DNA from 3 places in the Desulfosporosinus meridiei DSM 13257 genome. Region 1 is predicted to be linked to each of the others. Evidence: riboswitches for the same ligand, from Rfam matches in the RefSeq annotation. Region 1 holds a riboswitch; each other region holds the start of a gene.
What was found. Region 1 has a riboswitch for S-adenosylmethionine ahead of DESMER_RS03635 (methionine ABC transporter ATP-binding protein). Riboswitches for the same ligand answer to the same signal wherever they lie in the genome.
Positions count from the first base shown of each region.

Region 2: linked by a shared signal. The riboswitch ahead of DESMER_RS02190 (homocysteine synthase) and the one ahead of DESMER_RS03635 (methionine ABC transporter ATP-binding protein) in region 1 are both predicted to bind S-adenosylmethionine.
Region 3: linked by a shared signal. The riboswitch ahead of DESMER_RS01520 (homocysteine biosynthesis protein) and the one ahead of DESMER_RS03635 (methionine ABC transporter ATP-binding protein) in region 1 are both predicted to bind S-adenosylmethionine.

Region 1 is NC_018515.1:778,381-788,422, reverse strand. Features, by position in the region: gene hisG (ATP phosphoribosyltransferase) at 1-383, opposite strand, end outside; gene DESMER_RS03655 (type I restriction-modification system subunit M N-terminal domain-containing protein) at 630-1,112, opposite strand; gene DESMER_RS03650 (6-phosphofructokinase) at 1,136-2,215, opposite strand; gene hisZ (ATP phosphoribosyltransferase regulatory subunit) at 2,340-3,488, opposite strand; gene DESMER_RS03640 (YerC/YecD family TrpR-related protein) at 3,511-3,816, opposite strand; SAM riboswitch class I at 3,996-4,094, shown strand; gene DESMER_RS03635 (methionine ABC transporter ATP-binding protein) at 4,192-5,217, shown strand; gene DESMER_RS03630 (methionine ABC transporter permease) at 5,207-5,893, shown strand; gene DESMER_RS03625 (MetQ/NlpA family ABC transporter substrate-binding protein) at 5,984-6,835, shown strand; gene DESMER_RS03620 (ATP-binding protein) at 6,916-8,835, opposite strand; gene DESMER_RS03615 (pyridoxamine 5'-phosphate oxidase family protein) at 8,995-9,453, opposite strand; gene DESMER_RS03610 (acyl-[acyl-carrier-protein] thioesterase) at 9,476-10,042, opposite strand, start outside.
Region 2 is NC_018515.1:473,042-483,083, reverse strand. Features, by position in the region: gene DESMER_RS02240 (hypothetical protein) at 49-552, shown strand; gene DESMER_RS02235 (universal stress protein) at 681-1,109, opposite strand; gene DESMER_RS02230 (universal stress protein) at 1,310-1,738, opposite strand; gene DESMER_RS02225 (hypothetical protein) at 1,996-2,247, shown strand; gene DESMER_RS02220 (DUF2179 domain-containing protein) at 2,359-2,892, opposite strand; gene DESMER_RS02215 (HAD family hydrolase) at 3,079-3,549, shown strand; gene DESMER_RS02210 (YueI family protein) at 3,640-4,077, shown strand; gene DESMER_RS02205 (radical SAM/SPASM domain-containing protein) at 4,080-5,156, opposite strand; gene DESMER_RS02200 (LysR family transcriptional regulator) at 5,226-6,152, opposite strand; gene crcB (fluoride efflux transporter CrcB) at 6,427-6,801, shown strand; SAM riboswitch class I at 6,984-7,090, shown strand; gene DESMER_RS02190 (homocysteine synthase) at 7,159-8,451, shown strand; gene metA (homoserine O-acetyltransferase MetA) at 8,625-9,548, shown strand; gene cooS (anaerobic carbon-monoxide dehydrogenase catalytic subunit) at 9,651-10,042, opposite strand, start outside.
Region 3 is NC_018515.1:291,678-301,719, reverse strand. Features, by position in the region: gene DESMER_RS01540 (DUF6385 domain-containing protein) at 91-1,149, opposite strand; gene DESMER_RS01535 (CapA family protein) at 1,386-2,453, opposite strand; gene DESMER_RS01530 (UPF0280 family protein) at 3,031-3,795, opposite strand; gene DESMER_RS01525 (NIL domain-containing protein) at 3,796-4,197, opposite strand; gene DESMER_RS01520 (homocysteine biosynthesis protein) at 4,202-5,398, opposite strand; SAM riboswitch class I at 5,643-5,773, opposite strand; gene DESMER_RS01510 (peroxiredoxin) at 6,141-6,701, shown strand; gene DESMER_RS24610 (hypothetical protein) at 6,772-6,903, shown strand; gene DESMER_RS01505 (P-II family nitrogen regulator) at 7,146-7,484, shown strand; gene DESMER_RS01500 (ammonium transporter) at 7,502-8,764, opposite strand; gene DESMER_RS01495 (DMT family transporter) at 9,112-10,011, opposite strand.

The sequences.
Region 1 (10,042 bases):
GTTGCTACCCTTTGATGATTCAAAAGACTTAAATCATACTCTCCGCTGGGGAGTTTTGGAGGGACACTTGTCTCCAACATTGCTACTACAAAACGACAGTAACCAAATCTTAGGTCTAATAATTCCGCTACGTCCTTGTTTTCCTCAAGTAAAGTATCCTTGCCCACGAATCCAAGGTCTGCAGCCCCATATTCAACATAAGTAGGAATATCTGTTGGCCGGCAGATTATTATCTTAACTTTATTGTCTGGCAAATCATAGAAGAGCTTTCGTGAATCCTCGTTAACATGACCACACTCTATCCCAACCTTACTCAACAATTGAGTCGAATCAATTAACAACTTTCCTTTTGGTAAAGCGATCGTTAAAAAATCTTTATCCACCAAGGTATCCCCTCTCAAAATCCTGTAGCATAAGAAACGTTGTATTGTTTTAACGCTTTAGTTAGTTAAAGTATTAATATATTAATTATATCAATCTCTGTTTGCTCTGGCAACCCCTTCAGCATAAATAAAAATAGTTTAAATCCTCAGATATCTTGGAGATCAATTAAGAAAACACGAGGACAGAAGCTCTGTTCAAAAACAGAGCCCCTGTCCTCTGGACAATTTACATTTTTACTGAATAATTTAGAAGGCCAAGTGATCATCCGCTAAGTTAATTTCCTCAAAACGCCTCATCAGTTCAGCTAGAATCGCATTAGTCATATATCTTTCACCTGTTTCTGTGGTCTTCATAAAATCAATAGTGTTCAACAGACCAAGGCAGCCACGATTCTTATCATCAATCTCGGCAAAAGCTTTCATCAAATACGAACCTAAATCCTGCTTTTCTTGTTTTACTACATCCCAACGCGCCATAGTCGGTACAAATAAACGATAGGATTCTCGTTGCTCTAAATCTTTACTTATTTGACTCTCTGACAATCCTTTTAGCACAAGTTTTTCACGCCTTATTTCTCGGTCTAAATTAAATCGATCATTTAAGCGCTTCAAAAAAAGAATTGCCAGTACATATTCTTCGAATTCCTCAGCATCCTTATCCCCTCTTAAAAAGTCGCAGGTTTCATCAATGAACTTTTCAAGCTGATCTAAAGATAATTTATCACTCATATTCATTTCCCCCTTCGAAAAGGTTAATCTCCCAGTTCCATTCCAAGAGTGCGTGCCGCTAACAATAATGGATCGTTAAGTGGGACAAGTTTAATTTGGTTAACAGCCTCCTGAAGTGGAACTCGCACAATCTCCCTTCCTTGAAGCGCAACCATAATTCCAAATTCCCCTTCCAGGGCGGCGTCTACAGCAGCCGCTCCATAGCGAGTCGAAAGAACTCTGTCATAGGCATTGGGGGAGCCTCCACGTTGGAGGTGTCCAAGAACGGTAACTCGGGTTTCCATTCCATAATGTTCTTCAAGATCATGACCTATTTTGGCACCAATTCCTCCTAGTTTAATCGGGTCAACTCGTCCCTCCATCAGGCGTTCGACTACCATTTCGCCCCCCAAGGGCTTAGCACCTTCCGCTGCGACGATAATGCTAAATTTTTTACCTTGCTTGGCCCTTTTCTGAATGCTTAAGGCAACTCGATTAAGGTTATAGGGGATCTCCGGAATGAGGATCACATCTGCACCTCCGGCGACCCCAGCATACAGAGCAATCCAGCCGGCGTAACGTCCCATTACTTCGAGTACCATGACCCTATGATGAGATTCAGCAGTAGTATGTAAGCGATCTAAGGCTTCTTGGGCTGTATCCACCGCTGTTTGAAAACCGAAAGTCTGATCAGTAGCCATTAAATCGTTGTCAATGGTTTTAGGAATCCCGATCACTTTAAGGCCCTTATGCACAAATTTCAAAGCGATATTCAAACTCCCATCCCCACCGATGGCTAACAATGCGTCAATCCCTTGTTTCTTAAAATTACGAATCACATTATCTGAACGATCTACAGCTTGATTGACTCCATTTAGTTTGGTTTGATAAGCAAAAGGATTGTCTCTATTCGTAGTACCCAGAATCGTACCTCCTCGAGGTAAAATTCCTGAAACATCCTTCAACGCAAGGGGTACAAAATCCCCTTCTACCGCACCTCGAAAGCCATCTCTAATTCCTAATACTTCTATTCCGTATCCCTGAGCGCTTTTAGCAATTGCCCGAATCACCGCATTAAGTCCAGGGCAGTCTCCTCCACCTGTAAGGACCGCAAGTTTTCGCACTGTTACACCCCATTTTCTAGTGTATTCCTATTAAACTATTATATATCATTACCTACATAATAGTATTCTTTGGTCAGGTGGACATTCCCCTCTAGAGCCTGGGGTAAATTGCCTTATACAAATATTAAACGCGCAAAATCTCTTTGATACTCTTTTGGAGAGCCATTGACTTTGCCTTCTCGTCCCCCAAGACTCCAAGAGACATCTCCACTCGTTTGCCCTGAGCTCTAAGTTCCCGGCACCTACGAATGATTTCCTTAGCATCTGATCCATAAACTAAAATATCTGCACCCTCTACCACCGGAATTGGAAATTGTTCTAACAAATTACCCAGGTGTATAGCAAAACCAGTTGCCGGTTGTGGAACGCCAAAGTCCGCGTATAAATCATCGTAACGTCCCCCTTCTACCACGGGAAAACCTATTCCTGGTACATACCCTTCAAAAACGGCTCCGGTGTAATATGAGAAGCCTCGTAATATACCTAAATCTAAGGATACATTTGCTTGAACTCCAAAATCCTCTAAGTATTGGTAGATCTTTCTTAAGCTTTCTACAGCGTGCTGAATTGCGGGTTGCTCACTCCAACCCAGGACTTCATCGAGAATCTCCTCCCCTCCACGAAAATGGGGCAGGCGAAGTAATAGCTCCTGGACACGTTCTGGTAAACCACTTTGTCTGACACAGCTTTCCACACCAACCATATCTTTACGAGCTAACACCTCTTCCAGCTTAGCTTGCAGCTCTTTTTCAATTCCCGTTTCCAGCATAAGCCCAGCAAAGATACCCATATGTCCCAGGTTAAACTGGTAATTTTTCAAACCTAAGCCAGCCATCGCCTCAACTGCCAGAGCAATCACTTCTGCATCGGCAAGCTCTTGGTCAGACCCCACAAGTTCAACTCCTACTTGTCGAAATTCCCTGTGTCTGACGTTGGAGTTCCGATAAACATCTGCACCATAACATAAGCGTAATGGAAATTCGCCGCCACGCATGCGTGTGCTTACAAGTCGCGCAATAGGTATCGTTAGCTCTGGTCGAAGAGTCAGTATATGCCCTTCCCGGTCAAAGAATTTATATAATGAATCCTCTTGTTCAACATCTGGTTGAACACAAGCAGAATACTCTAGGGTAGGGGTTAATACCTTTTGATACGACCATTGCTTAAATAGCTCTAGAATTCTTTCCTCTAAACCCTCTTGGACTGAGATTTCTTCAGGAAGCAAATCCCGCATCCCTTTTGGAATACGTAAACCTAAATTTGTTCTAAGCATTATGACTCTCCTTCACCTGCACCTATTTTTCACTTTGTTCCTTTAAACGTCGTAATATAAGTTGATATCCGTCTGCTCCAAAATTCAAGCAACGTTTTACCCGGCTTATTGTCGCGGTACTTGCTCCCGTCACTTCCGTAATTGCAGTATAGGTCTCGTTCTTTTGCAACATCTTAGCAACTTCAAGGCGTTGGGCCAGGGCTTTAATCTCTGCAACTGTTGCAATATCTTCAAAGAACCGATAACACTCTTCTTTGTTTTTTAATAGCAGAACTGCTTCAACTAGAGCATCGTTTAAGGGATTCTGTAAACGCTCATCACTTGACACGGCATACCCCTCCTCAGTAAAACAGTAATCACTGTTCTCCTTTAATCTATTAAAGCGTTGCCATATTGTCAAGTTCTTTTCAATAATTTCCTCCAATATCCCTATTGCAAACCTCATCTTCTCTATGCTAATATATAGACATTCCATAGTACACTAATGTAATAAAACCTCATAAAAGACTCTTATTCAGAGTAGGTGGAGGGACTGGCCCGATGAAACCCGGCAACCGGCTTAGATGCACGGTGCTAACTCCTGCAGAGAAATCTGGGAGATAAGAGGAAAACCGAATGGTACTCCGCGGGTTTTCTTCGCGGAGTTTTGTTATGTATAAATACCAGGGAATAAGCGTCCAGAAAGATTGTAGGAGGTGCACATGTGATTCAGATTAAACAACTAGTTAAGAAATACTCGTCCCCTCAGGGACAAGTCATGGCTCTTGATAATGTATCTTTAAACATATTACCCGGAACAATTTATGGCATAATCGGATTGAGCGGCGCCGGAAAAAGCACCCTTGTCCGTTGCTTAAATCTACTTGAGAAACCTTCAAGCGGCAAAATCATTGTTGCCGGGCAAGAATTGACCGCTCTTTCAAGTAAAGAACTTAGGAAAGCGCGCCAGAATATCGGTATGATTTTTCAACACTTCTATCTTCTTCAATCTCGAACAGTATCTGAAAATATTGCCTTCCCTTTAGAAATTGCCGGAGTACCTAAAACTGAGATCTCAATACGGGTTAAAGAGCTTCTTCATCTGGTAGGTCTGGAAGATAAAGCAACGGCTTACCCCGGGCAGTTAAGCGGTGGTCAAAAACAACGAGTCGGTATTGCTCGTGCTCTCGCCACAAAGCCACAAGTTCTTTTGTGCGACGAGGCAACTTCTGCCTTAGACCCACAAACCACCCTTTCCATCTTGAACCTACTTCGTGATATTAATCAAAAACTTGGTTTAACGATCGTTATGATTACTCACGAAATGAAAGTTGTCAAAGAAATCTGTACCCATGTAGCAGTTATTCACGCAGCCCACATCGTGGAAAATGGCCCTGTCGAGTCTGTGTTTATAAAACCTCAGTCGGACATCGCTCGTCAATTTGTCTCGACAGTTTTTCCAAATGAACTTCCCGCGGACCTATTGAAGGAACTGGCAACTCACCCAGACTCAGAAATTGTTCGCATTCAATTCCTTGGCACACGTGCTTCTGATCCAATTATCACTGATTTGCTTAGAACCTGTGAAGTTCGAGCTAACATCCTCTATGGAAGCATCGATCATTTAAGATCCACACTTTTTGGCACATTAACCCTTGAGCTTCAAGGAAGTCCTGAACAACTCAAGGAAGCTCATCACTATTTGACATCCAGAGATTTAAAAGTGGAGGTGATTAAACGTGAGCTTTAATGTGGGAAGTCTTTTCCCTGGTTCAGTAGGGGATCTTCTATTACAGCTGATTATACCTGCTACAGGGGAAACCCTTTATATGGTTTTCGCCTCGACTGTACTCGCTTACCTGATTGGACTACCTTTAGGGATTATTTTGGTCGTCTCATCGCCAGGCCATATTTTACCCAACCCATGGGTAGAGCGAACTTTAGGAACCGTCATCAACATACTCCGTTCTGCTCCATTCATTATTCTATTGGTAGCTTTAATCCCCTTTACCCGCTCAATAATCGGAACTTCTGTTGGCACAACAGCAGCTATCGTTCCGCTTGTGATCTCCACCGCTCCATTTGTCGCCCGTGTAGTGGAAACCTCTCTTAAAGAAGTTCCCTACGGTGTGATCGAGGCAGCACTGTCAATGGGGGCCTCTCCTAAACAAATTATTCAAAAGGTTCTTCTTCCTGAAGCGAAAGCTTCACTGATTCTAGGCGTCGCCATCACGACGATTAGTGTCATCGGTTACACCGCTATGGCCGGTACCGTTGGCGGAGGCGGATTAGGGGACTTAGCCATTCAATATGGCTATAACCGTTTTCGAACCGATGTCATGATTGTCACTGTCATCATTCTCGTCGTGATTGTTCAGATTATACAATCCCTAGGAACAACCCTGGCACGCAAGCTTACTAATTAGGTTCGTGACTACCCAAGTTATCCGGATTCAAGCAACAAGATCTGTCATTCCCAGCTATGGCAAAAACTAAACAAATTGGAGGAGAAAAAAATGTCAAGAATTAAGAACCACCGCTATTTGACCCTTTTAGCCACTGTTTTAGTCACCTTTTCTCTCATACTCTCAGGCTGCGGCAGTAAAACCGAAGCTCCCAAAACCGGATCTGATACACCTTCTGCCAAAGTACTTAAAGTTGGTGCAACCCCAATTCCTCATGCTGAAATCCTAGAATTTATTAAGCCCGCACTGCTCAAAGAAGGTGTCGAACTGGAGATTGTTAGTTACACCGATTATGTCCGCCCTAACTTAGATTTAGATTCTGGAGATATCGACGCAAACTTCTTTCAACATACTCCCTATCTAGACTCTTTTAATGCCGATCATTCCTTAAAGAATGTCTCAATTGCCAACGTTCACATTGAACCAATGGGCGTCTACTCTAAAAAAATATCCAAGCTTGATGAGCTGAAAAACGGAGATACCATTGCCATTCCTAATGACCCCTCAAACGGCGGCCGCGCTCTTGCTCTCCTTTCCAAAGCAGGTATTATCAAACTAAAAGACGGCGTGGGAATTAAGGGAACCGTCAATGATATTCAAGACAACCCAAAACAACTGAAAGTCACTCCTCTTGATGCCCCACAGCTTCCTAGAGTACTCCAAGATCCTAAGATTATTGCTGCAGTAATTAATACCAATTACGCTTTAGAAGGCGGGCTCAACCCTCTTAATGATTCCATCATTATGGAAGACAAAGAATCTCCTTATGCAAATATCCTTGTTGTCAAAGACAGCCGCAAAGACGACCCTGCTTTACAGAAACTTGCTAAAGCTCTGACCTCCCCCGAGGTTAAAAAGTTCATCGAAGACAAATACAAAGGTTCTATTGTTCCAGCATTTTAATGTTTGTTCTGATTATGTAGGGACAGATGCCAGAACCCTCGCGCCTATATTGAAAGCCACCCCGTCTGGGGTGGCTTTTCTTAGTTTATGGGGAATTTCACAATAACAGTTGTACCTGTACCCTGTGAATCAAAATTAATGGAGGCTTTATGACGAACAGCTATGCTTTGGCATATTGCAAGGCCTAGTCCGGTGCCACTTTCTTTAGTAGTTAAGAATGGGGTGCCTAATCTATCAAGGATTTCCGGATCAACTCCACGACCCTGATCTCTGACTTTAAGCACAATGCACTTTTCTTGAACCGAAGAACTTATGGTCAAAGTCGTGCCTGCCGGAGTAGCTTCCAATCCATTTCTGGCCAAGTTCAAAATCAACTGCCTCAGTTCGTTCCCATTTCCAAGAAGATCGGGAACCTCTTCTAATTCAAGGACTATTGTTTTATCTTGATTAAATGCATCTGAGTTTAAAAGAGGTGCCAGGGTTCTCACGATATTGGAAATATTAATAGGCTCGAATTCCACCGACTTATCTCTGGCCAAACTTAAAAAATCAGTTAGGATCAAATTTGCCCGATCTAGTTCATCGGTCATCAGCTGAAAGTAATCGTGATAAGCTGAGGTTTCCTCTTTAGATTGGAGCAACTGTAAAAACCCGCGCACAGTCGTAAGGGGATTTCTAACCTCATGAGCAATGCCGGCAGCCATTTCACCGACCATATTAAGCCTTTCCAAACGTGCTAACTCTCGATCAGCACTCCTTCTGTCTGTAACATCAATTAGCACTTTAAAAACTAACCTCGATCCATCAGCATCAATAAAAGGTTGAGAATAAACCTCATATATGCGACTATCAGAGACCATTTCCCTCCACATTGGGGTAAGATTGTTTAAAATCACCTCAGAAATGCAGTCATGGCAGGGACCCGGCAATCCTACTATTACTTCATAGCAATGCTTGTCGATACATGAACCAAACTTTGCTTGAAAGCTATGGTTAGCATAGCGTATTTTATGATTTTCTTCTTGAAGATAGATTAGCCCCGGAAAACTGTTAAATAGTGAATAAAGGCGGCGATGTTCGTCCTCGATAGCCTTTTCCATCTTTCGTCTTGCCTCAATATTCCGAAGAAAGATTGAGATTCCGCTTGCTGTTGGATAAATACTGACTTCTGTCCATTTTCCTATTGTGTAAGCATAAGTCTCAAACCTAGTTGGAACACCATCATTCATCACTTTTAAACAAGCTTCATTAATTCTTGGATTGGAGTCTTTATGAACTTCCCAGTAATCAGCACCGACAAGATTGCCATCAAGGCCATTGTCCTCCCGAGCTTTAACCATAGCCTGATTAGCATAGGTTATAACCCAATCGCGATTTACTGCTTTAAAACAATCGCCGATACTCTCTAAAATGTTAAACATTTCTTGATTTGCTCTAGCTAATTCGTGTTCAGCATTTTCCTTCTGTCTAATCTCGCTTCGAAGTTGCTCATTGATCCTTTCCAATTCATCGGCACGAAATTTAACTAATTCCTCTAAACTTTCACGATACTGACTTAACTCTCTTTGTTTTAGCTCACTATCTGTAATATCCCAGGTAGAGATAATCCGAAAACGCCCAGATTTCACTGTAACTTCTTGATTATTAATTCGTACCGGAAAAGGACTTCCGTCTTTCTTAACATGCACTGAATTGTAGTAATATCGATCTTCATTATGTATCTTGGCGTCAACTTCTAAGAGATCATTCTTATGCCCCGGTGCACAAACCAATCCATACACAGATTTGCCAATTAACTCCAATGGGCTATATCCATGCATTTCTGCATAACTTCTATTCACTTTCAGAGCCTTCCCACTTTTGGCATCAACAACAACCATTCCCCAATTAACTTCTAGAAAAAGACGATTCCATATCTCATTTTCCTGTTGAACATCAGTTAAAGAGGCTTCTAAAAGGGCTACTCTTTGTTTCAATTCCATGATTTGGTCATTTGACATTATTCATACCACTCTTCTAAATTTAGATTGATGGTCAGCCCATGGAAACTGTTTTAGCAAATTCACACTTGTCGTTACGTCTTTGTTCGACAAATATCCCCTATTTTCCTTCTTTTTAATCTATTCAAATAATATTTCAAGATAAGATCTAATTAATTTCTAGTATCCTGATTGTTTACCCGTCATAGTATTTACCTTTAATTTATAAAGAGTGATTCCTTCCAACATTGTATCTGAGGGAAAGGGCTTATCATTTGCATAATGCTCCATAATGATTTTCATACTTTCTCGCTTACTGGTTATATCATCAATGAACTCTACCTCTCCGAAACCAATGACACTTTGATATCGCATAGTCCATTCACACCCCATTTCACTGGGAATTATTTGGGTGTCAATCTCAACTTCAAAACAAGCCTGAGGATTTTCACGTAGAATTGAAAGCTTTAGTCCATCTTTTGCAGAATGAAAATACAATACCTTGTCTAGATAACCGAAGTTTATCGGAATAATATAGGGCATGTCCTTATAGGATATAGCTAATCTACAAACTTGTGCCTTCTTTATGATTTCGTCCATCGAATTTTGATCAGTTATTTCTTTATCACTTCTCCGCATTTCTTTACCTCTTTTCAAAATATTATACACTTTTCCAGACTGTTAGTGCTGTAGCAAGTTCTTGAAGGCCATCATTCTCAAGGATAATATGCTGATAGATAGGATTATTAGCTTTTGATTCCGTTTCATGGCATTTGGAGCGAATACTCGAACCATAAGTTGCTGCTTTCCGATAAGTTATCTTCATAGCAGCAAGATATGCATTTTGATAAACATCTTCTGGAACAACCTCTAGCATCCACTGAAGATAATTTGCATTATTGACATGACCATTGGTATCGATGTCACTCCTTCGGACAGTAAATATCTGTTCATTACCGACAGCCTTAGTTTGATCACCTACTTCATGAATCTGAAACTGATTTGTAGCGTCTTCAATTACTCGAATTGGATCGATTCCATAGGCTTCTTGAAATTCTTGGGGTATTCTGGACGGGCGCTTACTTTCAGTATTATAGAAAATCCACAAGGATGTTGCCTTCCCAATGATTTCTTGATTGTTATCCTTTATTAAAAAATCTCTATTTGCATAAAACCTTTCAAATCCTGAAGACCATGTTTCAATCATAACCTTTTCACCTAAAACTGG
Region 2 (10,042 bases), 310 kb from region 1:
TGTATTATGAACAAAATAATTCAAACGTTAATATAAGGGGGCTTTCCCATGAAATCCTTGATGGGGCAACGGGGTTATTCCCCAACGCAATACAACAGATTCTCCCCCATTCAGAGGCAGGAATCAAGACCTGCTTCTCAGCAAGGGCCAGAACCATCCCCAAATCAATCGTCTAATTCTCAACCGGCACCTAAGCCGGTAAGTCAGCCTGTATCACCACCAATAACACCCTCCGCGTCTGCTATTCAGAAGCAAACACCGTTACCAGACCCTCGCTCCTCTTCAGCAGCAGCAGAGTCTCTAAACCCTTGGCAAGAACAGGCTGGAGCTCTTATCAAGCAATATGGCCCATCTCTAATGAAGCAAATCGGCCCCCCTTTGGCACGAAAAGTAGGCCTTCCCCTTGCCCAACACCTAGGCCCTCCTTTAGCACAAAGAGTGGGAATCCCCCTGGCACGACGGGTCGGGCTGCCTCTGGTACGCAAAGTCTTTTTTCCTCTCGCCAAGCGAGCAGGCTTTGCCCTGATTCGTCGCATAGGACTTCCCTTTTAGCCCCTTTATTCTTGACAACTTATACTTCGTTATTCAATTTCGCTTGAGGTATGAGAGTCCGAATTATATGTAAAAGGCCGTTGACAGTCAACGGCCTTCTATTACTTTATTGAGAGTTTTTACTAACTTTATTTGACGATGAGAACGGGGCAAGTTGCTCTTCGAAGAACACGCTGGCTTACGCTTCCTAATACCGCTCCGGCTATTGGTCCATAGCCGTGGCTTCCCATAACCACTAAATCAATATTCTCAGTAACAATCTCTTCTAAAATTATGGTCGAGGGGTGCCCTTGGATCACTTTTTTCTTGACAGGGATATTCTGAGTATTGATTCCTTCAAGAGTGGCTTCTATGGTCAGCCTCCCTCTTTCTTCAATTTCCTCAAGAGTAATTTGTATCGAATACGCTGAATTATAACCCCAATATGCTTCCGGAGTATAAGCTACAAACAAAAGGACAATTTCAGCCTGAAACTTCTGGGCAAACTCTAAGGCAGTTTTAAACCCTCGACGTGAGTACTCCGAGGCATCTGTGGCCACCAATATCCTTTTAAACATACTTCACCCTCCTACTATATCAGATCTTTACCACCACCATCATTAATGATCTGTCTACTACGGGGCTTCTGTTCCTAGGATAATCTTAAGTTTTGTAAAAACAGGCTATATTTTCCTTGCTTGCAGATTATCACTTTGTATCTAAGAAGTCAATATTACTTACATATAGCTTCAATTAATTTTACCTATTTCAAAATCTTTTACTTAACAATAAGTACCGGGCATTCTGCTCGTGGAAGGACGCGCTGACTTACACTTCCTAACAGAGAACCTGTAATTGGACCGTAGCCATGGCTTCCCATAACCACCAAATCTGCCTCCAGTTTCTTAGCTTCTTCTAAGATCATTGTTGACGGATAGCCCTGTACTATTTTCTTCTTCACGGAAATATTTCCTACATCGATTCCTTGAAGGGTTGCTTCTAAGGCTTGTTCTCCTGCTTCATCAATTTGTTCTTGGGGAATCAGGATTCCGTAAGCAACGTTATTGCCCCAATAGGCCTCCCTGATATAACTGACGAACAAAAGCTCAATTTCCGCATCATATTTTTGGGCAATTTCTAAAGCAGTTATTAAAGCCCGACGAGAATATTCCGAGGCATCCGTAGCTACTAATATCTTTTTAAACATTCACTCAGCTCCTAACAATTAAATTTTTCTTCCTAGTTCCTATTATACTATATAATGCCATCTAATTCATTTGAATCCTAAATAATAATTGCTCTTTAAAACCATAAGCTTAACCTCTGATTTTGGCTATGAATAATTACAAGGAAACGCGCATACCCTTTACACGGAACGCTTGTTCTGTTAAAGTATTTATCAATGAATCAGATTCGCGAAAATCAATTTCTAATTAGGCAAGGTGATATGTGTTGAGGATTTTAATGCAACCCATTGAGATGATTGCTTGGTTCAACCTAGAAGGAATCCCTAATCCCATTCGATATAAGATTGCTTCATCTGACGCCTCCAAGGCAGTGGTTAAAGTTGACCGAATCGTTACCCGCTCTGAGGAAAAGCTTGCCGGCAATCGCATGATTATTTTTCGCTGCCAAAGTGAAGTTAGTGGACAATTAAGGGTTTACGAACTCAAATATGAGCTAAATACATGTAAATGGTATTTATACAAAGCCTAGTTGCCCTTAATTCTTTGTTAACTCCACTTCTATGACCGTAATCTTTTCTCACTTTTTTAGAACTGAACCCTAAGTTTGATGCCTTTTATCTATTCTGGCTATTATCAATTACTATTCAAAAGACTTAGGCATTCTTTTTTTCCAAAATCCACCCTTAAAGTTTTTAGGTTCGTAAGAGACAACAAAGGCTTTAGGACAAAGTTTATCAAGAATGTCAATTAATTTACGTTCATTACTCCTCTTTGCCAGGACTTGCATCATGAGACGTTGTCCATCCTTGCCATCAGCTAACCAAGAAGTTACACCATAGCCGTATTCTCTGAGCTTTGTAGGTATTTCTATTTCAACGCAATCCACTGTTACTTGAACAGTAACATAACCTAGGGCTAAATACTCTTCAATCCGACTTCCAGTATAGACTCCTAGACCGTAACCGATACAATAGGCTGCTAGATTCCAGTGATTATCAAGGTTTTGCAGAACTATTCCCAGCCCTGTCATATAAACGAAAACCTCAACTATGGATAGAGCGGACGCTAAGCCTTTCTGCCCTTTAATTACGAAAATCGTCCGCAGAGTGTATAAGGATACGTAGACTACATTTATCCCTATAATAATAAAAATCAGTTCCATACTCTCCTCCATTTTCCGCTCAGTATTTATTCTCTCTTCCTTTTATTCTACCTTTTTAATATGGCATTGTCACGGATAGATCCAATTACTATTTTTCAAAGTAAGACAATTATCACAATCATATTAGTGGTACAATCAAAGCAAAAGACCCATGTTTCCCATGGATAAGTTAATGATATTCAGATAGGAGACGATCTTATGATTCAAACGTATATACCCGGTCGTGGAAATATTAATCTGGAAATTCTAGTCTTAGACTATAATGGCACTTTAGCCTTAGATGGTAGAATGTTGGATTCTGTTCAAGAAAATCTTAAGCGCTTATCACCTTATCTAGAGATCCATATTATTACCTCAGACACCTTTGGTTCCGTCCTCCAACAATGTGAAGGGTTGCCCGTACAGGTTAAAGTATTAGAAAGCGCAGAACACATTAAAGAAAAGGGGGATTATGTTCTAAGCTTTAGGCCTCGTGAAGTTGTGGCCATCGGGAATGGAGCAAATGATCAATTAATGCTTCAGCAAGCCCAATTAGGGATTGCTGTCATTGGCGGCGAAGGTGCCTCTGTGCAGGCTCTTTTATCCGCTGATTTAGTTGTTAATGCCATAGAAGAGGCCTTCGGTTTACTCCTGGAGACTAACCGTCTTAAGGCAACTTTTAGACTATAAATGCAACCTGTCGTATCATATAAACCCCTAATGTATATCCTCAAGATAAAGGCAGATCATATCAGTATCACACTCAAAGGAGGAGTCTCCATGGAATCTGATACTTATAATGATACTCTGCCCTCAGTCGATCAGGATCTGACCTTACAAAGAATATCTCTAGGTATACATGGGGCACCAGAATTAAAACGCGACGAGAAGCTGAACTACCTGGGTGAATTTCGCGAGCGCATTATTCGACGCTTAACCAAAAAACAAGTTGCTGACACATTTGTTTATACTGAAATAGAGGAAGCATTGAAACACGAAAAGAGCTCAAAAATGCTTATAAATGGCACTCTGAGCCCTCAATTGATTGATAAGTATATAAAATTAGCCCGTCAAGTTGATAAATCCTACACGATGATTTATGATCCACAACTTACCGGCAACACTGGATTAGTCGTGGTGAGTAACGAGGCAGTGGACATAAAAGATATTGACGTTCAACCGCAAGATCCGGGTTCTAAAGACCAACTTTCCAGATGAACTTAAGGACAAACACTTATCCCTCGTCCCCAAAGACAATCCCCACAAGACGGGGCATGGCCTAGACAATCCATATCTGACCGGAGAACCATATCACACCCTTCAACCCACTTACAATCCGGACATGAAGCATATTCACTATGATGAACATTATAGCGATATCTCATGAATTCAAGAGAAGTCCAGATTTCAAGCAAGGATTTCTCTTGGAGAGATCCAAAACTATGAGCTTCAATCTGCTTATATCTCCCAAAAACATATTCCGGGTAGGAGTGCAAAAAACGATAACAGGAGGATACATGACCATCCCAACGCACGACGGCACTTTGAGTTTCTATGAATTTGCAGTACCGTTCCGTAGTTATCTCACTTTTCGGCAGGACCACCTCTACCCCTCTGGTCAAACCTGCTATTAAAGCTGCTTGAAAAAACTTATCTACTTCCGTGGACTTTGTAGGACCATAAAGAGTCTCTGAGATCATTTCTTCTCTCATAGGAATAACATGAGAAACAAAAATCCTGGTTACTCCCAATTGTCCCGCTTGTCGAACTGTTTCCACTAAAAAAGGGAGAGTATTCTTCATGACAACAAATTCCCATACTATCTCCGGCCCTCCCTGAGGTCTTTGCTCAGCAATATAACGTGTGCTCTCTAAAATCCCTTGAATATTTTGATGACGAATTGTATCAAATGTATCTACATCAGTTGTGTCAATCGACAAAACAATCCTTGCTACTTTATGAGAAACGAGAAAGTCAATCAATTCTGTGTCCAAGGTAGTTCCATTTGTGGTTACAGTCACTTCATACCGGGAAGAGAAAAGTTCTATTGCTTGACGAAAATTATAGGCAATTGTGGGTTCTCCAATTCCGCCAAGGATTACTTCTTTAAGATCCGGGAATTGAGTTGCCTCTTGCGCAATTGAATTCAGCATTTCTTTAGACATGTCTCCCAAAGGTTCCTGCCACTTTTGACGATAACACATTTCACATGACAAATTACATCGGTTGGTCAATTCTAAGTAAAGACGTTCGATAGATGGTGTTGGATGAAAAACTAATTCAACAACATCTTTCATATTTGTCACCCTTCCTCTCTACCACTCTCAGACTTATTCTTATATCCTCAGCAAAAATACCCTGTGGGTTTAAATATCCAGACCTTTCTTTCCGATTTTCTTCCACGAAGTAGCCTCTAGGGCAAATAGGTGTTCCATAAAAGCCTTTATAGCCTCTGAGGCCGTTTCTTGGTCTTTAGACCCGATTAAATAAAAAGAACGGGTTAATCGCTTTCCTTTAATTCTGATTGACTTCAATTCCTTGGCATTCAACTCTTTTTTTACAATACAACGGGAGACTAAGGCGATTCCTAAACCTGCTGTTACAGCCTGTTTAACTGCTTGACCACTTCCAAAAACATAGGTTTTCCTAACCTCTATTCCCCATTCTTTTATAAGCTTATCACTGAACGCACGAGTTCCTGAACCACTTTCTCTAAGAATCCATACTTGGTCTTGGAGATGCTCCGAAGTAACTATAGGGAGCCTTGCCAAAGGATGTTGATTAGGTACTACTAAAATAATTTCATCCTCCATGATTGGACGAATCATAATATCTGAATTATCGACTTCTCCTTCGACAAGAGCAATGTCTAAATAGTTTTCTTGTACTGCATGAATTATCTCTTGCGTATTAGCAATAGCGGTATCAATCTCTACTTTTGGATATCTGGCTGCAAATTCTGCCACTACAGAGGGTAGAATATATTCTCCAATGGTATAACTCGCTCCAACCCTTAAATCCCCTGTAACCACATTCGATAACTGCTTGATTTCCTGTTTGGCCTTATCCTGCAAAAGCAATATTTGCTTTGCATATCCATAGTAAATTTCACCGGACTGCGTAAGGGTTAAATGCTTCGATGTATTATCTATAAGCTTTGAGCCTAATTCCTCTTCTAAACTTTGAATCTGAGAATTCACATCCGGGTGAGTTAAATAAAGTTCTTCAGCTGCAAGAGAAGAATGTTTGTTCTCAACTATAGTAACGAAAATTCTCAATGGATCAATAATCACGATTACACCCTCTTATTTTTAAAACTGTTTAATTTATGCCAAAACTTTTATTTTGTAGTTTTTGTATAATAATACTTCTTTTCTCAAAATTTCACAACGTCAGCCAACTTACACAGACCATCTAACCTTGACGTTTGAAACTATTCAGGCTTTAACTCCTTGTGGTTAACACTCAACCAATATATTATTATATATAAGATTCTAGTTGATTCCCTTTACTGATCTAAATTTTTATTCGTTGATCCTAAATTTTCAGAATTAGAGGTTGAAAACAATGCAAACTGCCTTAGTCATTGCTGTGGGAGGGGCTCTCGGTGCCCTCTCCCGCTATAGTCTTGGAGTATGGATCTCCAACAAATGGAATAGCAGCTTTCCCCTGCACACCTTTCTTATAAATATCTCGGGAGCCTTTCTCCTGGGTTTCTTGCATATATTATTTGTTGAACGACTTAATGTAAGTCCTTTCTGGCGTTTGGGAATTGGTGTTGGTTTTTTGGGGGCCTTTACCACTTTCTCCACATTTGGTTTTGAAGTAATTTCCTTACTTGAAGGGGGAAGTTTAATCACAGCCGGATTGTATGTCATACTCAGCATTGTCGTTGGTTTTTCCGGAGTTGCTTTAGGAGTAAACCTAGCTCGTTTATTCTAAGCCCTTCTAGACTCGGAAGCGATCCTCTTGGCTGAATTTCCGTGTCTACAGTTCAGTCTGTGCCTAGCTTGCCTTTCTCAATAATTTTTTGTCACAAATTGGCAGACAGCCCTCTGTTGACACGAATTATTTTTTGTTTTATAGTAAGCTATATTCCAAGTAAGACAATTAAATATTGAATTCTCTTATCAAGAGTGGCGGAGGGACTGGCCCGATGATGCCCGGCAACCGATAGCGTAAGCTATAAGGTGCTAATTCCAGCAGAACCTTAGGTTCTGAGAGATGAGAGTAGCGTGTAAATAATATACGACCGCTTCTCTTGAAGTGGTCGTTTCTATTTATTAAGGAGGAGTTAGCATGACTGAAAAACGACAACTGGGTATCGAAACAATTTCCTTACATGGAGGGCAAAGCCCTGATTCCGCCACAAATTCGAGGGCTGTTCCAATCTACCAGACATCTTCCTTTGTCTTCAATGACACTGATCATGCAGCCAATTTATTTGCTCTCAAAGAATCCGGCAATATTTACACTCGAATTACGAATCCTACCCAAGATGTTTTCGAACAACGCCTAGCTCTTCTGGAAGGAGGTATCGGCGCTCTCGCTACTGCTTCCGGCCAAGCTGCAATTACCTATGCCCTTTTAAATATTGTTCAAGCCGGAGACGAGATAGTTGCTTCCAGCTCTCTTTACGGCGGTACTTTCACGTTGTTCAACTACACATTCGCCAAACTGGGCATCAAGGTTCATTTCGTAGATGTTGACAAACCGGAGGAATATCGCTCAAAAATCACGGCTAAAACCAAGGCTCTATATACTGAAACCATCGGGAATCCGCTTATTAACATTGCGGATCTAGAGATAATTTCCGATATCGCTCACGAGAACGGCATTCCCCTAATTGTTGACAACACCTTTGCCTCACCTTATTTATGTCGCCCCATCGAACACGGAGCAGACATTGTAGTTCATTCAGCAACAAAATTTATTGGCGGACACGGTACTTCAATCGGAGGAGCGATTATCGACTCCGGAAAATTCAACTGGAACAACGGAAAGTTCCCGGGGCTTAGCCAACCCGATCCCAGTTACCACGATATTGTCTTTACAGAAGCCTGTGGAAATGCCGCTTATATTACAAAGGCTAGAGTCTCCCTGCTTAGAGATACAGGAGCCTGCCTCTCTCCCTTTAACGCCTTCCTATTCCTGCAAGGATTAGAAACGCTTCCCTTGCGTATGGAACGTCATGTTGAAAACGCCCAAAAAGTAGCAGAATTCTTAGATCAGCATGAATTAGTAACTTGGGTGAACTATCCTGGTCTTAAAAAGAGCCCCTACCATACACTTGCTAAAAAATATCTACCCAGAGGGTCGGGATCAATCTTTACCTTCGGCCTCAAAGGCGGCCTTAACGAAGGAAAAAAATTCATTAACAACCTTCAACTCTTCTCTCACTTAGCTAATATCGGGGATGCTAAATCCTTAGTCATTCATCCGGCCAGCACCACTCATCAACAGCTTGATGAAGAATCCCAACGCAGCGCAGGGGTCTCACCGGATATGATCAGACTGTCCATTGGAATCGAGACAATTGCTGACCTGTTGGATGATTTAGATCAGGCCCTCCTGGCAAGTCAGCGTCCCTAACACTTTGCCCTTAGGAAAGTCCCAGCAACTTGGGGCACGCAACTTAGAAACGATCCTTTTATTTACTAGAAGGTTTTGATCTTTTTCTAATATAAATTGCGCCAACCGCTGATGGGATAGTTATTAAGCTTTGAACTTCCCCATCAACCCTCGCGCCTGAAAGGAGTTATCTTATGCCTATCAAAATACCTGAGAATCTGCCGGCACTTAATATTTTACACCAAGAAAACATCTTCGTCATGGGAGAAGAACGCGCCTTTCACCAAGATATCCGTCCTTTGAAAATTGTAATCCTCAACCTCATGCCTCTTAAACAGGCTACTGAAATACAGCTATTAAGATTACTGGGCAATTCGCCTTTACAAGTAGACATTGTACTTTTGCATATCGAAAGCCATGTCTCTAAAAATACCGCCCAAGAGCATCTAGATTCATTCTATAAAAGTTTTAGTGAGATCAAGGCCCAAAAGTTTGACGGCATGATTATAACCGGAGCACCGGTGGAGCACTTAGACTTTGAGGAGGTAACTTACTGGGAAGAATTCCAAACTATTCTCGACTGGACAACTACTCATGTAACTTCAACGATTCACATTTGCTGGGCAGCTCAGGCCGGTCTATATCATCACTACGGAATTCCTAAGTACCCTCTGGCTGAGAAAATGTTCGGGATCTTCAGGCATAATGTCAACAAAAGCGGCCTAAACGGCATGCAGCTCCTCCGTGGTTTTGATGATGAATTTTATGTTCCCCACTCTCGTCATACAGAAGTTAGGCGCTCAGACCTTGAAGCACACCCTGAATTAGAAATTCTATCAGAATCGAGTGAAGCAGGTCTTTACCTTGTTGTCTCCAAAGATGGACGGCAAGTATTTGTAACAGGGCACTCAGAGTACGATACCTTAACTTTAAAGGAGGAGTACGACCGGGACATCGCCAAGGGGTTATCTATAGCTTTGCCTAAAGCATATTTTCCCAAGGATGACCCCACCAAAACCCCTATTCATAACTGGCGTTCCCATACTAACTTGCTTTTTCAAAACTGGCTGAATTACTACGTCTATCAAGAGACCCCCTACGATTTAGGGGCACGTTAAACAACCTAGAATTAATGCTTATCCCTTTGTCACATCTAAGCTAAAACTCCTCGCCATCGTTTTAACACGAAGTCGAGGAGTTTATTTTACCTGGCCGCTGGGTTAGGAGCTTAACCCCAAACCTTTCCGCTTAGACACTATATGCGCTTCAATATTATTGGCCACTTCTACAGGGTCATCTCCGAGAGCAACCTTTCCTCCGGTCAATCCCTCCACATCTTGGGTCAGTAATTGGACAAGTTGAGGAGCACCGGTGACAAAGGGTGTTGGGGATAGATGAGTATAGGCTCCATAGGCTACTGCAAAAATTCCATCAATGGTCGCTTTCTGCTCCATCCATTCCGGGGCAGTGACCGCAATGGGCAGTTGAGGTACGTCAACATCCAGATGGTCTGCTAATGCCGTAACGAGCATGGAAATTCTCCCTGTATCCGTACATGTTCCGAAGCTTAGCACGGGAGGGATTTTTAAGGCACCGCAAATTTCGCTTAGCC
Region 3 (10,042 bases), 490 kb from region 1:
AACACTGGGCTTGAAACCAAACAATTAATGCACCTGGTACATAAACGTTTTTCAATCCCTGTTAAGCGATATTAATATTATGTAAACACATCAATTCTGAGCCTGAACCCAAATTCTTAACCTTGTAAAATTCTCCGATTTGTATGCAATCCTTATAAAACGCAAAAAATTCTTAGGACAAACAAGCGCAAGCATGCCAGGCGGTACTTCTTGTAAACTTTCTTCAGTTAGCCAATGAACTCCGTCGGGACTTAGCTCTATCTGTATAAATGCTGGATCGCTTCCGAAATTGAGTACCGAGAAGGAACAACGATGAAGTGCCGAAATATCTCTCGTTATAGTTGAGGACATTTTTTCGGTTGCAGTAACATCTTCGAGACTTTCATAAAACTCATGACTGCTAATTTCGACTTGGACACGCCCAGAGACTGAAGTAGCTATAGGAACTTGGTTATTTCCATAAACTTGCACTTTGTCTCGAATCGGTGTTAAATTACGTACATCTCCACTAACAGTTGCGTGGACATTGACTGGAACTTGAATGGGTATTGGAGAGGCAAGTCGAATCGGTTTCTTTATTTCTTCAATGGTATTAATAGACTCAATTTTGTGGGTCCATGCTTTATTGTTATTCGTCACACGCCTTTTCATAGTGCCTGGAGAAAGAGTATAGGCAATGACTTTGTATATATCAAGGGACCCCTGTCCCATAATTCCTATTTCTAGACGAAAAAAGGCTACATTATAACCGGCACTAATCACCTGTGAAATCTGTTCCTTTTTTAAGCCTATTCTAAAGTAATACTCTATAGGCTTTGATACATTCCCTTCTAATGAGATGGGATAAATCCGAATATAAACCTGGGTATCCGGTCTTCCTCCCTTAAGATTTACTTTAAAGAGCCATTCTTTATCCTTTCCAATGCTTAGAGATGCTTCCTTAGTCTGAATGATTCCCGATCGAGTGGCAGTAGAATTATTAATCTCCAGAGTGGGGTTAACCATTGATTCAGAGATGAATCTCCAGGTAGATTCATTATTGCCACCGATTTGAAGCCAAGACTCGGGGAAATCATCTTGAGCTTTACTCCTTCTTAGAAAGTTTCCATTGGGTACTCTATTAAATGTCCCTGTCATATTTCTTCTCATCGTTAACCTCCTACAATTGGACGTTAAATAAAGTACTTTTCAATATCCTATCAGCTGGCGGGCAAAAATATCACTAATACTTCAAAGCAGACAAAGACACTATTAATCTATTGATCGGCTCTCAGGGCAGAAGAAGTACCCGTTTGTAAGTGGATCTCACAATAAACTGTGTTCTGGAATTTCACCAAAAACTAAGAGGGATTGGCTCTTCAGCTAATCCCTCTTAATATCCAAATCTATATATCTTGTTTATACGGTATACCTAGTTGTTTTTGTGTCTGAGCAAGGACTTGTTTTAAAACTGCTAAATCTGAACTTTTAAGATAGGGATCTTTTCCCTCCTGAATTTTTCGTATAGCGTCTTCAACTGAAACAACTCGAAATTGACGGCGCTTATTCTCAAAATAACTATGAGAATAGGTCGGCGTATAAGAAACTTCTTTCAGAAGGGTTTCTCCCTTTGTTTGATCTTTTTGAAAGGTAATGTTTAATATCACTCCGCTATTCCGATCAACCCCGTGCTGATCCCCAATAAAGTTACCCATAGAATAAACAACAAGTTTATCTTGATTATCAATATTCACAATTTCCATTGGTTGAATCACATGAGGATGACTGCCCAGGATGACATCTGCTCCGTTCTCGAGAAATAATCGAGCTAACTCTCGCTGCTCTGCAGTGGGCTGTAAGCTGTATTCAACTCCCCAGTGCAAGACAAGAACTAGGACATCCACCTTAGGTCTTAATTGAGCAATATCCTTTAAGATTATTTCTTTATTTAGAAAGTTGAAGAAATAGGGTTGCTCCTTTGGTACCGGAACCCCATTGGTTCCATAAGAGTAAGCTAAATATCCCACTCGAACCCCATCTAAATCTTTAACGAAATAAGTGTCCCTCTCCTCTTGGCTTTGATAGGTTCCAACGATATCTAAACCAGCATTTCGTAAGACCCTCATGGTTCGTATGGCCCCTGAATACCCTCTATCTAGAATATGATTATTCGAGGTAACAATAAGGTCATATCCTGCATTTTTCAAAGTGGTTGCAACTTCATCCGGGCTATTAAACTTGGGATAACCCGTATACCCAGATTCGCCTCCAGCCATAGCTGCTTCAAAATTCGCGGAGGTATAATCTCCGTATTCTAATAAGGGTTTAACCGAAGAAAAAAAATGCTTGAAATTGTAAGATCCATCGGCCTGTTGCCCAGACCAAATTTGTGTATTGTGCATTAAAATATCCCCTGTTGCCACTAAAGTAACCGATTTCGGGACAGAGGCCTTTGGTTCCACTGACCGGGACAATTTTGATATCTCCTCAGCACTTTGTTGGACAGTTTGATTTGAAACAGGCCCAACCACTGATTGAACACCGCAGCCCAATAAAACTAAACATAAGAAAACCATTATTAAAAGTCTTAAAGGCTTCGCAATTTTCAGTTTGTATCACCTCTTTATAATAATTTCTCTATCCATCCGATTTCTCCTCTATAAATATCCAAAATTTCATCCAAGTTCTGCTAGTTACATAAAATTTTATGTTGACTCAACAAATTTACTGCTTTTTATAAGAACTCCTAAAAACTGGGCATTGATTCCTTCCTCAATTCATGCTAAATTTGTGTTGTACCAGTTATATAAAAGAAATTTAAGACATTAGCGCAAAAACTTTAAACCTCCCGACGGGGAGGTTTCTTTCTTTTCCTTTAATATAAAACTATAACTAAAGCCTAGCATAAAGCTAAAACCCTTCTTCTAAAGCACGCCTTGTTGGGGATCCTTTAATTCAACGAGAGCCCAAAAAACAACAACAAATCAGGATTCTAACAAATTGTGCCTTCAGATATAGTTTCTCTGTAACTATCTGAAGGCACTGTAATATTTAATCTTTAACTAATGTTCCAGCATTAACCGGTAAAAGCTTTATACTACCCCATGCCGCTAGGCGATCATCTTTAATGAGAAGGATACCTGTAACCCCATTTATCCTCGAAGCAAACTCTAGAGCTTTTTCTAGATCATCCGTTGTTTGGATATAGTTTCCGGTAGCAGTAGCTACTGCATCTGCCAAAGGGACAGAAGGAGAAAGGACTACTACAGCATCAGCTTTGCCAAAGCTTAAAGAATGGCCTACCTTACCAGAAGACGTACATATTCCTAACGGTGTTTGACTAGGTCTAACCTCAATAGCTATCTGATTAGAAAGAGGCGAATCCCCGGCAAAAACTCCCACTTTGCGAATCCGGCTAGTTCGCATGAAAATATCTCCACCGTTTTCCACGATTACATCCCTGGATCGTCTAGCAATTGCTTTGCCAACCCATTCTGCTACAGCACCGGCAACTGCAGCCATCGGCCCAACCCCTGCAAGTCGTCCAGCCTCTGCCATAGTTTGAACAATAGGAGGGGCATCTTGAGAAACTGTATAAGGGGTTAGTGACCTCACGAAATCCTCATCTTTTTGAATATAGTCTTCAAGAGGTTTTCGGCAAGCTCGAATGGTTTCTTCGACCCATTTAACTAACTCAGGAGAAAAGCGTTCTTTTCTAATACCAATATCAAGATCAGTCTCATTAATACCGAGCTGAAAATGAACTAAATCCTCCTGGCGGTGCTGCTGCCGATAACTTCGTTCCGTATAATTCAATTATAGACGAACCTCCATCGCCCACATTGGGCAGACTTTCACACAAAGCTGGCAAAAAACACATTGATCCCCATCAAAGCGCACTTCCATAGATGGCCGCTCCATATATAAGGCTCCCGTCGGGCAAACTCCTGTACAAGCTCCACACATGACACATTTATCTTCATTGCGCACGATTTCCTGATTGAGGTTTTGCACTGAAACCCCCAGATCACGCAAATAGTTTAGCCCGTTTTCACTTTGATCTCCCGTAACTTCTAAAATCATTGTACCTTCTTTTTTGGGATTAACATCGGCTTTCACAATATTGACCACTAAATCATAATCCTTTACGAGTCGGTATACAATGGGCTTTACCGAAATATCCGTACCAAAACGCAGCACTATTCTCTTCGGCGACATATAATCAATCCTCCTTTATACTGTGCGCAATAAAGCCATCAGCAGGTGATGGGAGATTTTTAACCGGTTCAGTCAACTGGAAGTCTCCCTTCTTAATCCACCCTTTTAAGGTTGCAGCAATTTCGCGAGCTCTAGGCATGCTAGACAAAGGTGCCGTAGGTACTTCTTTGCCGTTGACAATAATCTTACCACTCTTAAGATCTGCATAGCTGGCATATCCCAGATTTCCCGGTGTAAATGATGGATATGCTTCTCCGTAATCTACAATAGGAGCAAATAGCTCCTCATCTTTTTTAGCAGCGTAGCGAGCAATTTCCTCATTTAAAATTGGGATTGGAATACCAACTCCTACACTAAGTGTTGCCCCATAGCCTAGATAACTTGTACCAACAAGCCAACGCGGGCTCATCTGCTTCAGATCCCCTGTAAGAGCAAGGGTTCCACCTGCACTCCCAAGTTCCTTTCCATCGGCGTCAATCATTGAGGGAAAGTGTTGCGTACCATTCCACGCGACATAACCAATCCCACCGCCAAGGAAAATCTTCGTACCAACTCCGATTGTCTTAAAATGGGGGTCTTTCAATAGAGGGCTAAGTTGCCCTGATGTTGAATAGTTGGCATTCCCCATTTGTGGTTTGATCATTCCCATATAGGTGTAAATCGTGCGATTGGTTAAATTGACAGCGCAATTATAGTTTTGATAACAATTTCGAGGATTAAACAAAATAGCCTCATTGATGTCATCCAGTGTAATGGTTGTTTCAAGGTTTCTGCGCGGATAACAGTCAGTACCATATGCTAAGGCCTTTAGTTGGACAGGTTTGCGAGCAACGAGGTCAGCGATAACATGCCCTCCTCCATATCGAAATTCACCCGGATAATTGCTGTTCAACGGATCGTCTTCGTGCATCTCTGTTGCCCCAATATAAGCGTCAACAGCTGCGATACCCGTATAAGCGGATACTCCGTTCAGCCAAACTTTTTGCATTTTCATTCGTGGTTTTGTGTGTCCAAAACTTAAAAAGGCACCTGAGGAACACATCGGAGCGAATGTGCCAGTAGTTACAACATCAACCTCTTGCGCTGCTTTGGAAAGACCTTTTTCCTCTACAAGAGTAATAAGCTCCTCGGCAGTCACAACCACTGCTTTGCCTTCCCTGATTTTCGAATTAATCTCTGCATACGTTTTTTCAACACTCATGACTCTCCACCTCCAGATTTGTTACGTGTTACCCACTGACTTTAGCCTAAGACTATTTACCAAAATCAGGTTCGAAGTTCAAGTTCGCACCTATCCCTTGGATAAGCTGAACTAAAATATCAAGTGTTTTTGCCTTATGAGGAAAATATTGCTTGCTAATAGGACAATTAGATTAAACTGGTTACTATATAGAAAAGACCTCTTCTGTGATAGAAGAGGTCAAAATCTCGTTTATTCGACACTCCTCTTATCTGCCAGGAAATTAATCCTGCAAGAATTAGCACCATGCTTTGTCCACGCCAGTTTCGTCTTAGCGTGTATTAAGCTGGTTGCCGGGTTTCATAGGGCTAGTCCCTCCACCACTCCGGATAAGAGCATATATTCAACTCATTATGCTGAGTCTAACATTTCACTGATACCCTGTCAATATAATTCTTTACAAGTCTTTATAGTCTTTTGCACGTATTCTTATACAGAATTAATTTATTCGCAGAATTGTAAAATATTTCATAAATAAAACATAATATAATCGACATATTCCTACATATACTAGTGGTAAGTTATTTCATTTTTCTTCATGTAGTTAGTCCTCTTCTTTGATCTCCTTTTTATTTCTAAGGAGATCTCTTTTTGTTTATTGTTTACAATACCGCTGTTAAAAGAAGAGATGATTCCTACAATCATGTCAAGATATACCTCGAGAGCATAAAGTAAATCAAATGTTTTTCGGGGAGGTTTTAGCATGATTTGTCCAGAACAACTAGCACCGGATTTTGAAACAGAGGCATATGTAAGAGGAAAAAAAGTGACCATTCATCTAAATGATTTTATTGGTCAATGGATTCTCCTCATCTTCTATGCCAGTGATTTTACTTTTGTTTGACCGACTGAATTAGCAGCCGTGGCTGCTCAGAAGGAGACACTTCAAAAACTTGGTGTTCAAGTGTTAGCAATTAGCACAGACAGCGTCTATTCTCATAAGATTTTCGCAGAAACATCCCCCTCTGCACGTACGGTTTGGTATCCTTTATTAACAGATCGATCTCATTTCATTTCAAATCAGTACGGAGTCCTCAGAAAAGAATTAGGAATACCCTACAGAGCGACCTTTATCATATCTCCTAGTGGGAAAGTCAAGTATTCTTGTCTCTATCCACCTGAAGTAGGACGCAACATTGAAGAGGTCATTCGCATTATTCAGGGGCTGATTTATGAAGAGATGACTGGCCAAGGAGTTCCAGCCTACTGGAAACCTGGAATGACCGGAATCTTAAAGGATTTTAAATACGTTGGGAAAATCTAATCTGAACTTGGACATAATTATTTATTCATAGGGTATTCTAAACGTATTCCAACGTTAAGGGAGGAATTATATGAACCAGGATCAGTCTCAGCTAATCAAAAGGAAATTCCCCAAACGTGAAGATTTGCCATATAGTCATCAACCGGATCAAGATGGAAGAACTGACTACGGAAAAGATCAGGAAACAACTTATAAGGGTTAAAATTATATTGAATTTCCTATGAATAAAAATGCCAGGAGGTAGGATATGTCAAATAGAACAACAGATAAAGCACAAACTGGGAAACCTGATAGGGGTAAAAACTCCCCTTTTAAGAAAAAAACCCCACAAAGCCGGGCATGAGCCCGGCTTCTGGTTTATAATGATGTAATATAAGAATGCTATCTGATATAATGGAATGGATTAACTGATTTTGTTAAAAATACTTAAATAAAGGTGGTACTATGAAGAAAATTGAAGCTATTATACGACCTGAAAAACTGAATGACGTAAAGGTTGTTCTATCAGACCTTGGTGTAAATGGGATGACCGTCTCTAATGTCTCAGGGTTCGGAAATCAGAAGGGCTATACTCAAATATACCGGGGTCAAGAAATTGTTACTCGACTCTTACCAAAGATAAAGTTGGAAGCTGTAGTTTCATCTAATAAAGTAGATGAAGTTATTGCAGCTATTATCAAAACATCAAAAACAGGTGAATTTGGTGATGGTAAAATTTTTGTGTATGACGTAGCAGATGCTGTCCGCATTCGAACTGGCGAACATGGTGATGCTGCCCTCTAAAATCCAATTAATAGTTCCTATATATAAACATTTTCACTTAATTCAAAATCAGGATAGGCCTTTTCTCTATGCTGAGTTAAATCTAAGCCATTGACTTGCTCCTCATCGCTTGCTCTAAGAGGAGTTATTATGGCAATACCCTTCAAGATAACGAATGTCATTATCCCTACAAATAGATAAGTAGCTATAACTGCAGATAACTGGATTAATACGGGTTCAAAACCACCCCCATTAATCCAACCATTTTTGCCTTGGGGATTAAGGCTTAAGTCGGCAAATATTCCTGTTGCAATGGTGCCCCAAGTCCCTCCAACTCCGTGGATTCCAAAAACATCTAAAGCATCATCATATCCTAATTTTGCTTTTAAAATACTAACTGCTAAATAGCAGATTCCACCTGCAACAAACCCTATAAGTAGTGCACTGACTGTTGAAACATAACCTGCTGCCGGGGTGATAGCCACAAGCGCAGAGATAATCCCACTGACCGCGCCAAAAACTGTAATTTGACGACGATGAAGCCATTCGAGCATAGCCCAGCCAATCATTCCAGCTGCCCCTGCAATTTGTGTTGTACCTAAGGCAAGCACCGCCACACCATTTGCACCCATTGCTCCTCCCGAATTAAATCCAAACCAACCGAACCATAATAGCCCCCCACCAAAGAGAACATTAGGCATATGATGAGGAATGTTCCATTCATACCCAATCTTTAAGCGCTTACCTAAAACATAAGCTGCTACCAAGCCGGATACACCGGAAGCTACTTCCACAACAGTGCCGCCTGCAAAATCAAGCACTCCTAAATTACGCATCCAGCCGCCAACACCCCAGACCCAATGGGCTAAAGGTATATAGACAAATGTGCTCCAGAAAATTATAAAAAGTACAAATGCCGTAAAACGCATGCGCTCTGCAGTTGCTCCACTTATAACTGCCGGAGTGATAATGGCAAACATTAGTTGGAACAAAAAGAATAATAAATGTGGGATAGTTGGAGCATAATCAGGGTTAGGTGAGAGACCAACTCCCTTAAGTCCCAACCAGTCAAGACCACCAATAATATGACCGTAATCTGATCCAAAAGCTAATGAGTAGCCGAATAATACCCAAATTACTGTGACTATCCCCATAGCTGCATAGCTTTGCATCATGATTGAAAGAACGTTTCTTTTTCTAACCATTCCTCCATAGAATAGTGCTAGACCAGGTGTCATCAGAAAAACTAATAGAGTACAAACAACTAGGAATGATATATCCCCAGTATCTAAAGTTGTCATTATGAAACCCCCTTGTCTCAAATATGTACTAATAATAACTATTAACATCAGATTTGTGGCAACTTGTGATCACCATAGCATCAAACAACAGCATAATTCATAGCTTATTTGGATTAGACTATCACCGCCCAAAAGCTATGTACTCGAGAACATAAAGAGGCTCTAAAAAAGCGTTTATATAAAACGCCCTTTTAGAGCCTCTTTGCTCTCTTAATCCTGTACTTGCAAGTAACTTTATTATAGCTTCCCCAGAGAAAAGTGTCTATATGTTTTTAGCCCTTTATTATAATATTCACAAATATGTTTATCCGTTAGCTGAAAAGGCCTTTAAACTTATAACTACAAGTTTATTTTATAAATAACAGAGAAACTCCTCCAAGAGTTATAATCGCTCCAATTATCTCCCTCAAAAAGACTTTTTCTTTAAAAATGAAAATCGACATTGGAATAATAAGTATCGGTGTAATAGAAGTGATCGTTGAAACAATCCCCGTAGGAGCATGTTGAACGGCTAACAGACCTAATGATACTCCTATAAACGGACCGAATAGTGAACCTACTGAGATGTATTTCAAAGCTTCCGTATCTATCATTGCTAAGTATACACTTCTCCATTTTTTCGTTATCGTAATAACAAGAGTAAAGCCAATAATAGCTGCGATAATTCTAATTTGAGTAGCCGCAAAGGGGTTGTAAGAACCCATACCAAACTTGCTAAAAACAAGTCCAAAGGCTTGACCTAAAGCACCAATAAATGCATAGATTATCCCTTTCACAGGATAGGAAAATCCCACCATGTCACTATCTGGGTTTCTCGTTAAAATCACTAAGGCAATCCCACTAACAGTTAGAACCATGCCTGTAATCCCCAGCCAAGAAATTCTTTCCCCCATCATGATAAAACCTGTTATTGCTGTAATCGGTGGGACTGCCGACATAATCAACATTGATAAGCGTGAACCAATCAATACAAACGCTTGAAATAAAAACAAATCACCAATCACAAACCCAATGGTTCCAGAAATAAATAACCAGAACCAAGTTGAACTAGATGCGTCCATGGGAAGCAACAGTCCGCGAGTAAAAAGATTGAAGATTGAAATTAAAAATAGGGCCATTACTAGTCGAATTAAGTTTACAGATATTGACCCCACTCGTTTTCCTGCCGACTCAAATGCAACGGCCGTAATGGTCCAGCATATAGCCGTTACAAGTGCTGCAATTTCCCCTAAGTATGAATGAAACATCTCGCATCCTCTATTCTGCTTGATACAAATA